Regions from separate parts of the Staphylococcus dromedarii genome, predicted to be linked through region 1. Evidence: riboswitches for the same ligand, from Rfam matches in the RefSeq annotation. Region 1 holds a riboswitch; each other region holds the start of a gene.
The links. A riboswitch is a leader RNA that binds a small molecule or an ion and turns the genes downstream of it on or off. The one in region 1 is predicted to bind S-adenosylmethionine.

Region 2: it holds a riboswitch for S-adenosylmethionine, as region 1 does, so the genes downstream of both, MUA88_RS02615 (methionine ABC transporter ATP-binding protein) here and metX (homoserine O-acetyltransferase MetX) in region 1, are expected to answer to the same signal.
Region 3: it holds a riboswitch for S-adenosylmethionine, as region 1 does, so the genes downstream of both, MUA88_RS08565 (M20 family metallopeptidase) here and metX (homoserine O-acetyltransferase MetX) in region 1, are expected to answer to the same signal.
Region 4: it holds a riboswitch for S-adenosylmethionine, as region 1 does, so the genes downstream of both, metK (methionine adenosyltransferase) here and metX (homoserine O-acetyltransferase MetX) in region 1, are expected to answer to the same signal.

The regions. Positions count from the first base shown of each region.
Region 1 is NZ_CP094718.1:13,735-16,911, reverse strand. It holds gene MUA88_RS00070 (DUF2232 domain-containing protein) at 1-443, opposite strand, end outside; gene metX (homoserine O-acetyltransferase MetX) at 674-1,639, opposite strand; SAM riboswitch class I at 1,710-1,812, opposite strand; gene MUA88_RS00060 (AzlD domain-containing protein) at 1,868-2,200, opposite strand; gene MUA88_RS00055 (AzlC family ABC transporter permease) at 2,197-2,889, opposite strand; gene serS (serine--tRNA ligase) at 3,155-3,177, opposite strand, start outside.
Region 2 is NZ_CP094718.1:527,873-531,049, reverse strand. It holds gene MUA88_RS02620 (methionine ABC transporter permease) at 1-247, opposite strand, end outside; gene MUA88_RS02615 (methionine ABC transporter ATP-binding protein) at 240-1,268, opposite strand; SAM riboswitch class I at 1,361-1,469, opposite strand; gene MUA88_RS02610 (thioredoxin family protein) at 1,509-1,826, opposite strand; gene gcvH (glycine cleavage system protein GcvH) at 1,966-2,346, opposite strand; gene MUA88_RS02600 (arsenate reductase family protein) at 2,416-2,769, opposite strand; gene MUA88_RS02595 (thioredoxin family protein) at 2,963-3,177, shown strand, end outside.
Region 3 is NZ_CP094718.1:1,723,398-1,726,574, reverse strand. It holds gene MUA88_RS08580 (pyrimidine-nucleoside phosphorylase) at 1-513, shown strand, start outside; gene MUA88_RS08575 (DoxX family protein) at 527-880, shown strand; gene MUA88_RS08570 (S-ribosylhomocysteine lyase) at 934-1,401, opposite strand; SAM riboswitch class I at 1,619-1,723, shown strand; gene MUA88_RS08565 (M20 family metallopeptidase) at 1,821-3,002, shown strand; gene ldmS (L-aspartate--L-methionine ligase LdmS) at 2,999-3,177, shown strand, end outside.
Region 4 is NZ_CP094718.1:1,435,644-1,438,820, forward strand. It holds gene MUA88_RS07005 (nuclease-related domain-containing protein) at 1-310, opposite strand, end outside; gene metK (methionine adenosyltransferase) at 499-1,704, opposite strand; SAM riboswitch class I at 1,816-1,924, opposite strand; gene pckA (phosphoenolpyruvate carboxykinase (ATP)) at 2,183-3,177, shown strand, end outside.

The sequences.
Region 1 (3,177 bases):
GCGTTTAGCACCTCTTGTGATGCTTCATCTAAATCTTGTAGAGCAATGGCTTGATCAACCACTGCTTGATATGGTTCTAACAATTCATGTGCATAAGGTAATTGTTGAATACTTTGTAAAATCATCATTAAACCTAACGTCAATATGCTTGATACGATTGTTGTTAGGTATAGGATGCGCTCTTTTGAGGCACGTTCCTGTAACAGGCGACCAATCAATGCACTGATTACGAAAACAATCATCATAAAACTCATGATCATGACGCTGCCTGTTAATGTCGCAATAATAAATGTAATGAAGACACTGAATCCGAATGAATATAAGGAACGGTGCCATAATATAATCCCTGGGAGTGTTGCAAACAATGCGACAATCAATCCCAATGCGGGCATGAAGTATATCGCTAAGATGACCAATAGCCATGCAAGTGTACATAGCAACATTGGTTTAAACTGTATTTTTGAAAACAATAACGCCACTTCCAAACTAATTTATTTCTTTATCGATTATTTTACAAACTTTGCAGTACGAATACAATGACTTGAGATTGCACTGCTAAAGTTGTTGTGGAAAAGAGCGTCTTTGTCTTGTTAATTATATATATCCCCCAAAACCTTAACCCTTCTTTTCTCATTCCTTTGATTATAACAAAATGTGCGATATCCGTCTAAATTTAGCGACGAAAACGAGAGACTTTTAAGAAATGGTAGAGATAAGGTGCCCAATCATTAAAATTAAGAAGGAAGCCATCATGTCCGACATTATCAGGTACAAAGAAATGACGATGGTAACGGAAATGTTGGCCTACCGCTTCCACTTGATCATCTGGATATAAAAGGTCATCAACAAAACCAATCGTTAATACTTTCGTGTCTAGCATACGAAATACAGCACTCACATCATCTCGCCCACGATAAATATCATGACTATCTAAGACGTCCAGCAGTGTTAAATAGCTCTCTAAATGGAATGTTGACTTAAACTTATCCCCTTGATATTTCTGATATGAAACAACCTCATCAGGTGTAAATCTTGACTCATAACTTTTAGATGATCGGTACGTAAGGAAACCAAGTTGTCGCGCAATACTCAGACCCTCTGTTCCACCTAAATGAATCACCTGACGTGCAATTTCATTAAATGCACGGCTGTATGAAGACGTCTTAGCTGTTGCGGCTAAAATGACAGCTTTCTTCACATGAAATTGTCGATTGTACAGCAACTCCATGACTTGCATACCACCGAGTGACGCTCCGATTAGAATATCAATTTCTGAATAACCCAATGCTTTCACACCCAATTCAATAGCTCTCACAATATCACGCATTGTCAGATGTTCTGGAAAATGTGGGTCATTTGCACGTGAACTTGAACCAAACGGACTACCGATGACATTGAATGTTAAAAACTGATAATCATGAAATGGCATATAGCCACCATCAATAATTTCTCGCCACCACCCCGGTTGCTCATCTGTTCCATACGTTAAATGATTTCCAGTGAGTGCATGACAAACAAGCACAAGCGGCTGTCCTTTGTAGCCAACATATTCATATCGCAGCTGTAAATCTTGAATCGTTTCACCAGATTCTGTTGTAAATGCACCTAAATGCAACGTGTCTACTATATAGTTACTCATTGTTCGCCCTCCTATAAAATTAAAAACTGCATCATTGAGCCAACAACGATACAGTCTAGATTTATAGGATGACTTATCATTCGACTTCAATCGTTGGTTGTAGCACCGTTCTCATATATAAGTGGTTGCTGAAGCGTCAACGGGCCAAATCCCTCAGCTTCTCTCAATAAGTTTTTATATGTTTTAAATTAAGTGTTATGATACACCATTTTATCCAATCAGACAACATCAAGCCCCTATCATGACTCTTAATATTGCGACTGTTATCATCCCTATGATGACAGTCATTGTTAAACTACGTGTACGTAAGGCAACCAAGATAGTAGGTGCCAACGCAATGAGAAACGTCCAATTGATGGTATATCCAAACTGGCCATCTTGTTGCTGTATCAAACCGTCAACAACAAGTGCTGTAAATAATGTGATTGGGATGAAAGAAAGCCATTTAATAAACTTCTCTGATAGCTCGAGTCTCGAGATCATGATTAGCGGTAAGATGCGTACTAACAATGTCACAAGACCTGATAACACAACCGCGCTCAAAAAATAAAATGTTGTCATTGTTCAATCACCATCCCTAATGTTGCGGTTAATATCGATGCAATCATAATAGCAAGGTAAGAAGGCATAAATAGACTTAACACCAACATTAAGACAATCACAACCAAGATAAGTAATAAGTACAGACGTATCTTTGATTTATGTACGCCCTCTAATTGTGCAGCAGCTAAGAAAACAAACATTGCTATGATTGCGTAGTCTAAACCAAACATTTCTGGTTGACTGACAAAGTCACCTAATGCCGCACCAAGGATGGTCGTCAATATCCAAAAGAGATACGCTGTGATGTTTAAGCCATACATCCAGTTACGCCCAATTATCTCCCCTCTCGAGTAGGGGGTGATAGCCACACCAAATGTCTCATCTGTCAGCAATGTTCCAATACCAATACGATGGCCTAACGTTTCATGCTTGAAAGAGGGCGCTAATGTCATACTCAATAAGAACATTCGGCTATTCACAATTAGTGCCGTCAATACAATTACCCACACAGGTGTATGGACAACCATTAATGCAATGACGATAAATTGTGCAGCACCGGCATAGATTAAAATAGATAATAAGGCAATCTCAAATATATTAAATCCAGACGTAATACCTACCACACCGAATGAAAAACCAATTCCAGCATAGCCTAGCAAAGTAGGAATACAATCTTTTACACCTTGTTTAAATGTCTGATATGACATGCCGTTAACCCCCTTCATAAAAATTAAATTTATTGTATTACAAAATACGAATGAATTCTATAGAGTTAGACTTACGTCATAGTGACTTCACACACACCGAAGTCTATAAACGTTGTCATATCAACGTTAAATTATAACAAAATATTCTGATAACAAAACTATGAAAGACGTCTTAAAAGTAGTGTTTTGCTCTGTAAAATTCTAAAAAAGGTGCTATATCGTGAGAAAATATTCCCACTTTATAGCACCTTTATTTAATAATCTATTATTTTGGTTCGATAACTGTTT
Region 2 (3,177 bases), 510 kb from region 1:
TGAACGGAATAGCACGGAATAAGTTTACAAAGAATGATACGATGCTATAAAATACACGACCAACCTTCGACTTACTCTTAGATGTTAAGAATAAGATAATACCTAAAACTAAACCTAGTACAAATGAAAATACCGTTGAAATCACAGTCATATAAAGTGTTTCATACGTTGCAATCCAAACTTCTGGCCAACGAATATTTGGCATTGTGATCATCTCATTTAAGATTTCACTAAAACTCTTACCCATGTTTAATCACCTCAACTAGAATGTTTTGCAACTCTAAATCATGTTGTAAATGATTAAAGTTTTCCTGTGAAATAGCTGGGATATGTAGGAGTAAAAATCCTGCTGCACCCGTTTTTGCTTGTTTGATATTGCCTTCTAAAATATTCACAGTGACATTATGTTTTCTTGCGATATATGAAACGACTGGTTGCGTCGTATTTTCACCAGAGAATGTTAACTTGATGACCCTGTCACCTGTTTCAAGTGGTAATGCATTCGCAATACTTTCGAAGTCATGTTCTGGTTGCAAGTCTTCTTGAACAAATCGACGTGTCACTTGATGTTGTGGGTTTTCAAAAACTTCTGATACTTTCCCTTCTTCAATGACACGGCCATTTTCCATCACGGCAACTTCATCACATACACGACGAATCACGTGCATTTCATGTGTGATGATAATAATTGTGAGGTTTTGTTCTTTCTTCAACTGTAGTAATAAATCTAAAATCTCATCAGTGGTTTGTGGATCTAGCGCACTTGTCGCTTCGTCACACAATAGCACTTCTGGATCATTTGCTAATGCTCGAGCAATCCCAACACGCTGTTTTTGACCACCTGACAATTCTGATGGATATGCATGTTCACGGCCGGCCAAACCAACGCGTTCTACTAATGACTTCGCTTTTTCTACGGCTTCCGCTTTAGGGACACCTGCAATTTCTAATGGGAACTTAATATTATCTAAAACAGTTCGTGACCATAATAAATTGAAATGTTGGAAAATCATGCTTACTTTTTGTCTCTTTTGGCGTAATGCTTGTTTGCTTAATTCAACGATATTATCGCCACCAATGATGACGTCGCCCGATGTCGGTGTCTCTAGGTAGTTAAAAAGCCTTACAAGCGTACTTTTACCTGCCCCAGAGAATCCAATAATGCCATAAATCGTTCCTTTATCAATATTTAAATTGACATGATCGACTGCAGTGACAGATTTGGATTTGCTTTCATATTTCTTTACAATATTTTTCAGCTCAATCATATTGCTCCTCCTTGTGCTAAGCATCTCTTACGCCAAATAAAAATTGCCTTCTCTTTTGAAATGAAAGAGAAGGCAATTTATAAGGTACCTTTCTCTCATCTTCAAAAGTTTGTTACAACTTTATGTGACTTGGCACCATTTCTATTACTAGACGGTTGCCGGGCTTCACAGGGCACATCCCTCCACCACTCGTGATAAGAGTTTTCTGAATATTGAATTGTTTAAATCATACCACCGCAATCAAGATTCGTCAATAACTTTTTTTATTTTTTCTAACAAAAAAGGTACTGACTGAAATGCATAGAGCCTTTCAACCTCTTGATCTTTTTTCATGATCAGTAAAACAGGTACTGACATAATCTTATTTTCTTGATTAAATTCTGGATAAAAATTTAAATTCACCTTCGTTAACGGTAACGCCAAAATCTTATTGGCAATATCTAACATGTGTTCAGAAACTTTGCATGTCCCACACATGCTTGTATATCCAAAAATGAGATGAACTTCTTCATCAAAGTGTTCTGTCAGCACCTCATCTTGTGTGTGATTCTGTGTCATCTTGTACAACCTCTCACCTTGTTATTCTAGGTTGAGAGTAGCACCTTATACAAAGTTATGCTACTATATCGGCTTCTTTATATACAAAAATCCGGAATGAAATTGTGATTCACATTTTCATTCCGGAAATTTAGTATTATTATTCGCCAATCATTTCTTCGTAAGCAGCTGCATCCATTAATGCGTCTAACTCACTTTCGTCTGATAATTCAACTTTAACCATCCATGCATTTTCGTATGGTGATTCGTTAACAGCTTCTGGCTCATCTTCTAAGCTTTCGTTAACTTCAACAACTTTACCTGATACTGGTGAATAAAGTTCAGAAACTGTTTTTACAGATTCTACGCTACCGAATGTATCGCCTTCTGTTACTTCATCGTCAACTTCTGGAAGCTCAACGAATACGATATCGCCTAATTCATTTTGTGCGAAATCAGTAATACCGATAAGTGCTGTATTACCTTCCACTTTTACCCATTCATGTTCTTTTGAATATTTTAAATTACTTGGCACTGCCACTTGAATCCCCTCCAATTGTTAATGTTACATTCATTCTGACACATTGCTGAATATCTATCAACTATTTTCTTACAGCCACGTTTCTCGATAAGTTTCTTCTTTGAATCCAACAGTCACTTTATCTCCAGAAACTGCCAATGGTCGTTTCACTAACATACCATCTGTTGCTAGCAATTCTAACATTTCATCGTCTGACATCTCTGGAAGTTTATCTTTTAAATTTAACTCACGATATTTTGCACCGTGTGTATTAAATAATTTTTTAACTTCTATTCCCGTAGATGCTACAATTTTTTCAAATTCTTCTTTCGTAGGGTTAAGCTGTACAATATCAATTGGTTCAAAGCTCACACCTTGCTCTGTTAAAAACTTAGCGGCCTTTTTACAAGTTGTACAATTTTTGTATTGATAAAACTTTATCATAAACATACCTCCTGTATTCACTTAACTCAAATATAACAAACATTTAAAAATATTGCTCTTTTTTATAAAAAAATTATTATTTAACACTTTATAAATTACGTCATCTTATACAGCAAGCAGTTGCAATTTGAATGACTTCCCTTTTTAATTTCGATATAATGAGCTTACGAAAGAATAAGAGGAGGCATTTTTCATGCAAGCTATTAAAGATATGTCACAATTCAATGAAGTGATCCAAAGTGCAGAACCAGTCATCGTAAAATTCGAAGCAGGCTGGTGCCCTGACTGTAAAGTAATGGATATGTGGATTGATCCAATCGTTAAAAAATATAATGAGTATACTTGGTACGTTGTAGATCGTGACGAAGTTGAAGAAGCAGCAACAAAACATGATGTTATGGGTATTCC
Region 3 (3,177 bases), 490 kb from region 1:
GGACCAGAAGACTTAACAGAATTAGTCTTAACACTTGGTTCACAAATGGTCGTATTAGCTGAAAAAGCTGAGACTTTAGATGAAGCACGCGAAATGTTAAAAGGCGTGATCAATAATGGTAAAGCACTTGAGAAATTCAAAGTGTTCTTAAGCAATCAAGGTGGCGATGCATCTGTAGTGGATGATCCATCTAAGTTACCAACAGCACAATACACATTTGAATTACCAGCAAAACAATCTGGTGTTGTATCTGAAATGATCGCAAATGAAATTGGTATTGCGTCTATGATGTTAGGTGCAGGTCGTCAAACAAAAGAAGATACGATTGACTTAGCTGTTGGTCTTGTATTAAACAAAAAAGTCGGTGACAAAGTTGAAGAGGGCGAGTCACTCTTAACCATTTATGCGAACCAAGAAGATGTTGAACAAGTGAAAGAAAAATTATATGATAATATCACAATTAGTGATCATGGAGAAACACCTACATTGATTCACGAGATTATTACGAAATAAAGGATTGAGTATCATGAAATGGATAAGTCGACAACTGTTAGCAATCTTATTTACGGGAGCGGGATATTTACACTTTAAGAGAGAACGTAATTTCAGAAATATTGTACCGCACTATTTACCGTTCAAAAAAGAGATTGTTTGGATAACAGGTGTGATGGAATTGATCTTTGGTATTGGCTTAGCTATAAGAAAACCTGGCTACTGGTTTAAACATGCAATCATTGCATTTTTATGGGCGGTACTTCCAGCAAATATTTATATGGCACGTCATAAACTACCATTGGGTGATAAAGAATTACCTCAATCTGTTTTATATGGTCGACTCCCATTACAATTTGTCTTAATGACATGGATACGAAAACTATAATGATATAAAAAACACGGATGCACATGCACCCGTGTTTTTTTATGATTTTTAACCTATCCCTCACCAAAGACATCGTGCCATTGATCACGTTTATCTAAAAAGGCTTGAGCAATTTCTTTTGCGCCTTCTAATGAGTGAGAAGCTGCCCAACCACATTGTACTTCGTTGCATGCGGGTACTTCTGTGGCATTAAGGACATCTTGAACTGTCTTTTCAATAATGTTTAACACATCTTCATAATCGTCATGGTTGATGAATGATACATAAAAACCAGTTTGGCATCCCATAGGGCTTAAATCTACCACTTTGTCTGAATGGTTACGAATATTTTCGGCCATCAAATGTTCTAATGAGTGGAGCCCAGGCATCTCCATGTGCTCTTTGTTTGGTTGCTTAAAGCGAATATCATATTTATGAATTTCATCCCCGTTGTTACCTGTCATTTTACCGGCTAGGCGGATATAAGGAGCAACCACTTTTGTATGATCTAAGTTAAAACTTTCAACATTCATTTTTGGCATCGTCATAACGCCTCCTTTTTAGTTTATGGTTATTTTATCATATTCATTAAAAAGTGACAGGGGTGTGAATTGAATAATCTAACCATTTACCTGTACCTCCTTTGTTTAAAGGTTGAGAGTAGCGGGTATTATTAATTTTGTAAAGATTTTAGAAAATATTGAAAAAATAGCATGACAAATGGTAACAAATCCGATAGAATGAGTAATAATTAAATATAATTTATCAAGAGTGGTGGAGGGAATTGGCCCAGTGAAACCCTGCAACCTCATCGGAGACGATAAAGGTGCTAAATCCAACAGCAACATGGCTGACAGATAAATGACGTGGACAAGATATTATCAACTTTGTACATATCGCACTTGATAAATAGAGCGTTATTACAAAGTTGATATTTTTTTGAAAGGAGCTTTTTTCATTGATTACAGTAAAACAACAGATCCTAGACTATATAGATAACCATAGGCTGAATTATTTGGACATGAGTCATCAAATACATGAACGCCCAGAATTAGGCAATGAAGAATTATTTGCTTCACGATTATTAATTGATCATTTAAAGCAACATGATTTTGAAGTAACACGAGATATCGCTGGTCATGCGACAGGCTTTATCGCAACTTACCAATCTGAGAAACCAGGCCCAAGAATTGGCTTTTTAGCTGAGTATGATGCATTACCAGGTCTTGGTCACGCTTGTGGTCACAATATTATTGGGACAGCGAGTGTGTTAGCGGGTATCGCTTTAAAACAAGTGGTCGATGAGATTGGTGGTACAGTCGTAGTGTATGGTTGTCCAGCAGAAGAAGGTGGCGAAAATGGCTCTGCAAAAGCATCTTATGTGAAAGAAGGACTCATTGATGTTGATGTGGCATTAATGATTCATCCGGGTAATGAAACCTATCCAACGATTCATACATTAGCCGTTGATGTATTAGATATAAAATTCTTCGGACGTAGTGCACATGCTTCAGAAAATGCATATGAAGCACGCAATGCGCTAGATGCAATGCTCAGTTTCTTTAATGGTGTGGCACAATTACGTCAACATATTCAACCTTCTGAACGTGTTCATGGCGTGATATTAGATGGTGGTAAGGCTGCGAATATTATTCCTGACTTTACTCATGCGCGTTTCTATACAAGGGGGACAACGCGTAAGTCCTTGGACATCTTAACGGAGCGTGTGCATGACATTGCTAAAGGGGCGGCATTACAAACAGGCTGTAATTACGAATTTGGTCCAATTCAAAATGGTGTAAATGAGTTTATTAAATCTCCATTATTAGATAAATTATTCGAAAAGTATGCCACAGAACTTGGAGAAGAAGTCAGTCACGATGACTTTGGATTTGGTTCAACAGATACAGGTAACGTGAGTCATGTCGTGCCTACGATTCATCCTCATGTAAAAATAGGACCTCGTAGTTTAGTGGGACACACACATCGTTTTAGAGAAGCAGCAGCAAGTCCAATGGGCGACAAGGCGTTAATTAAAGGGGCAAAAATTATTGCGTTGATGGGCGCGAAGTTAATTCAAGATCCAGCGCAACTCGAGAAAATACAACAAGAACATCAATTGTTAAGGGAGCATTTATTATGACCAATGTAAAAAATAGTCATTCATATTTAACAATGGCTGAGTTGTATTCTAATGATGTCGTATACTCATCTCGACCTTCATATATTTCTAATCCATGGTTAGAACCAGATGAACACCAATCAAACTTCTTGTCAGCGAGAGAACTGCTCATCGCTAACATGCCAGTCATCGTACA
Region 4 (3,177 bases), 770 kb from region 1:
TATCTGTAACATATTCACTACTATTGTTTGAAAATAACTTCAACGCATCGATTTCTCTGTTTTTAGAAGAAACCATTGTTTGGTAATCTTCTTTATGTTGCGTTTCTGCTTTTTTCTTTTCAATACGAATTTTTTCTAACTCTTCTTCATGTGACTTTGTTAACTGTTCTTCTTTTTCTTTGTATTGTGTTTCATATCTTTCCTGTGCTTTCTTTTTTCGATTAAGCGCAATCAAGAATAAAATAAAACATATGATTGCAATACCTACAGCAACAAATAAGCCTATTTCCATCGGGCCAAACTGTGTCATATTTAAAATCCTTTCTTTTATTTACATTTATACGTTGATTGCGGTAAAAACACTAAAGATTTTAGCAGAACCAAACTGCTCGCAAAATTACTATATTATTTTCATAGAGATCGTTTCAGTTCTACCGAAACCCTTACCTTTGAACACCATTAATCTGTATCTTTAAATATACATCAATCATAAGTGATTTATTTAGCTGTTTGTGCATGAACAGCTTCTTTTAATACACCCACTTTATCCGTGTTCTCCCATGGTAACTCAACATCTGTACGACCAAAATGTCCATATGCAGCAGTCTGTTTATAGATAGGACGTTGTAAGTCTAGCATTTGAATAATACCCGCTGGTCTCAAATCAAAGTGTTCACTTACTGCTTGAATTAACGCTTCTTCTGGGACTGTTCCTGTTCCAAATGTGTCAATGGCGATAGAAACTGGTTGTGCGACACCAATTGCATACGCTAACTGTACCTCGCATTTTTCAGCAAATCCTGCTGCAACAATATTTTTGGCAACATAACGTGCAGCATACGCTGCAGAACGGTCTACTTTTGTAGGATCCTTACCAGAGAATGCACCTCCACCGTGACGTGCATAACCACCGTACGTATCAACAATTATTTTTCTTCCAGTTAATCCTGCATCACCTTGTGGTCCACCAATCACAAATCGGCCAGTAGGATTAATGAAGAATTTTGTTTTATCATCTAATAATGCTTCAGGTACGATTGGATAAATTACATGTTCCTTAATGTCACGTTGAATTTGTTCAAGTTCAACTTCTTCATGGTGTTGTGAAGAAATAACAATCGTATCAATACGTTTGGGTTGATCATTTTCATCGTATTCAACCGTCACTTGAACTTTACCGTCTGGACGTAAGTAATCCAATGTTCCATCTTTTCTAACATCAGTGAGACGTTTTGCTAATTTATGTGATAAGTCAATTGGTAGTGGCATAAATGAATCTGTTTCATTTGTCGCGTAACCAAACATTAGTCCTTGGTCACCTGCACCAATATTTAACACTTCATCATTAGAAGCATTTCGATATTCCAATGCACGATCTACACCTTGTGCAATATCTGGAGACTGTTCGTCTATCGCAGTTAAAACGGACATTGTTTTATAATCATAACCATACTTGGCACGTGTATATCCAATCTCCTTAACTGTTTCTCGTACTACTTTAGGGATATCAACATATGTCGACGTAGATATCTCACCTGCAATCAGTGCCATCCCAGTTGTTACTGTTGTTTCACAAGCAACACGTGCGTGGGAATCTCCTTTTAAAATCTCATCAAGTATTGCATCTGAAATTTGGTCAGCAATCTTATCCGGATGACCTTCAGTTACTGATTCTGAAGTAAATAATCGTTTATTATTTGTCATAATATGCTCCTTTAAAAATAGATTACGAACACTCTCTTTATCTGAGCTCAAATAAAAAGAGCCTTTCACCACTACAGCACATACATAGAGTGAAGGCTCAACGTCCATTCGCTCTTATCGTTCAGGTTCATCACCTGCAAACGGTTTGGCACCTTTCTTCGTTAAAAAGAGGTTGCTGGGTTTCATTGGGTCCATGTCCCTCCACCACTCAGGATAAGAGAATCCGTTGCTTTTATATTACATAAGTTTTGTGCGCATGTCAATTTCATAAATCTATTTGAATATAGAATTACAATTATAATGAAAGCGCCGTCAAAAAGCGATAATTCTCGCTAAATACAAATAAAAATCCACTATAAAATTACTCAAAAACATATGACATTTTTTTGGATTTTTTGTGGGGATTATGTGCTAAATATGTTATACTTTTTAATTGTAAAGGCTTACATTAAAGAACAAACTATTGGAGGGATTCATCATGTCATTTGATACAAGTGCATTGAATGCATTAATTGACAAACCTACTTCTCATCTGCAACTTACAAAAACTGAACTTTATAATAAGATTTTAAGTCGCAATGAGGCAGAATTGACAGAACTTGGGGCGATTAACGCAAAAACTGGAGAATATACGGGGCGTTCTCCAAAAGACAAGTACATCGTCAATAATCCACAAGTCATCGATGACATCGACTGGGGTACTGTAAACCAAGCCATTTCAGAAGATAAATTTTTAAATCTTTACCATCAAGTTTTAGAATACTTAGATGCAAAAGATGAAGTATTCGTATTTAATGGCTATGCTGGTAGCGATAAAGATTCCCAACTTAAGTTAACTGTCGTGAACGAATTTGCATGGCACAACCTGTTCGCACAAAACATGTTTATTCGTCCGAACTCAAAAAGCGAAGCAGAAAAAATAAAAGCAGACTTCACTATTATCTCTGCACCAACATTTAAAGCTGATCCTGAAAAAGATGGCACACGTTCAGAAACATTCGTTATCGTATCATTCAAACATAAAACAGTCTTAATTGGTGGTACTGAATACGCTGGAGAAATGAAAAAATCTATCTTCTCTGTCATGAACTACCTATTACCAAAACGTGACATCATGAGTATGCACTGTTCTGCAAACGTAGGCCGCAAAGGCGATGTTGCTTTATTCTTCGGTTTATCTGGTACTGGTAAAACAACATTATCAGCTGACCCTGATCGTAAGTTAATCGGTGATGACGAACACGGTTGGAACGAAAATGGTGTATTTAATATTGAAGGTGGTTGCTATGCGAAAGCAATCAACTTATCAGCTGAAAAAGAACCACAAATTTTTGATGCCATCCGTTATGGTACAGTACTAGAAAACTTGGTTGTTGATGAACATGGTTACATTGACTTTGATGATAATAAATATACAGAAAATACACGTGCAGCATATCCTATCGAACATATTGATAATATTGTTGTACCATC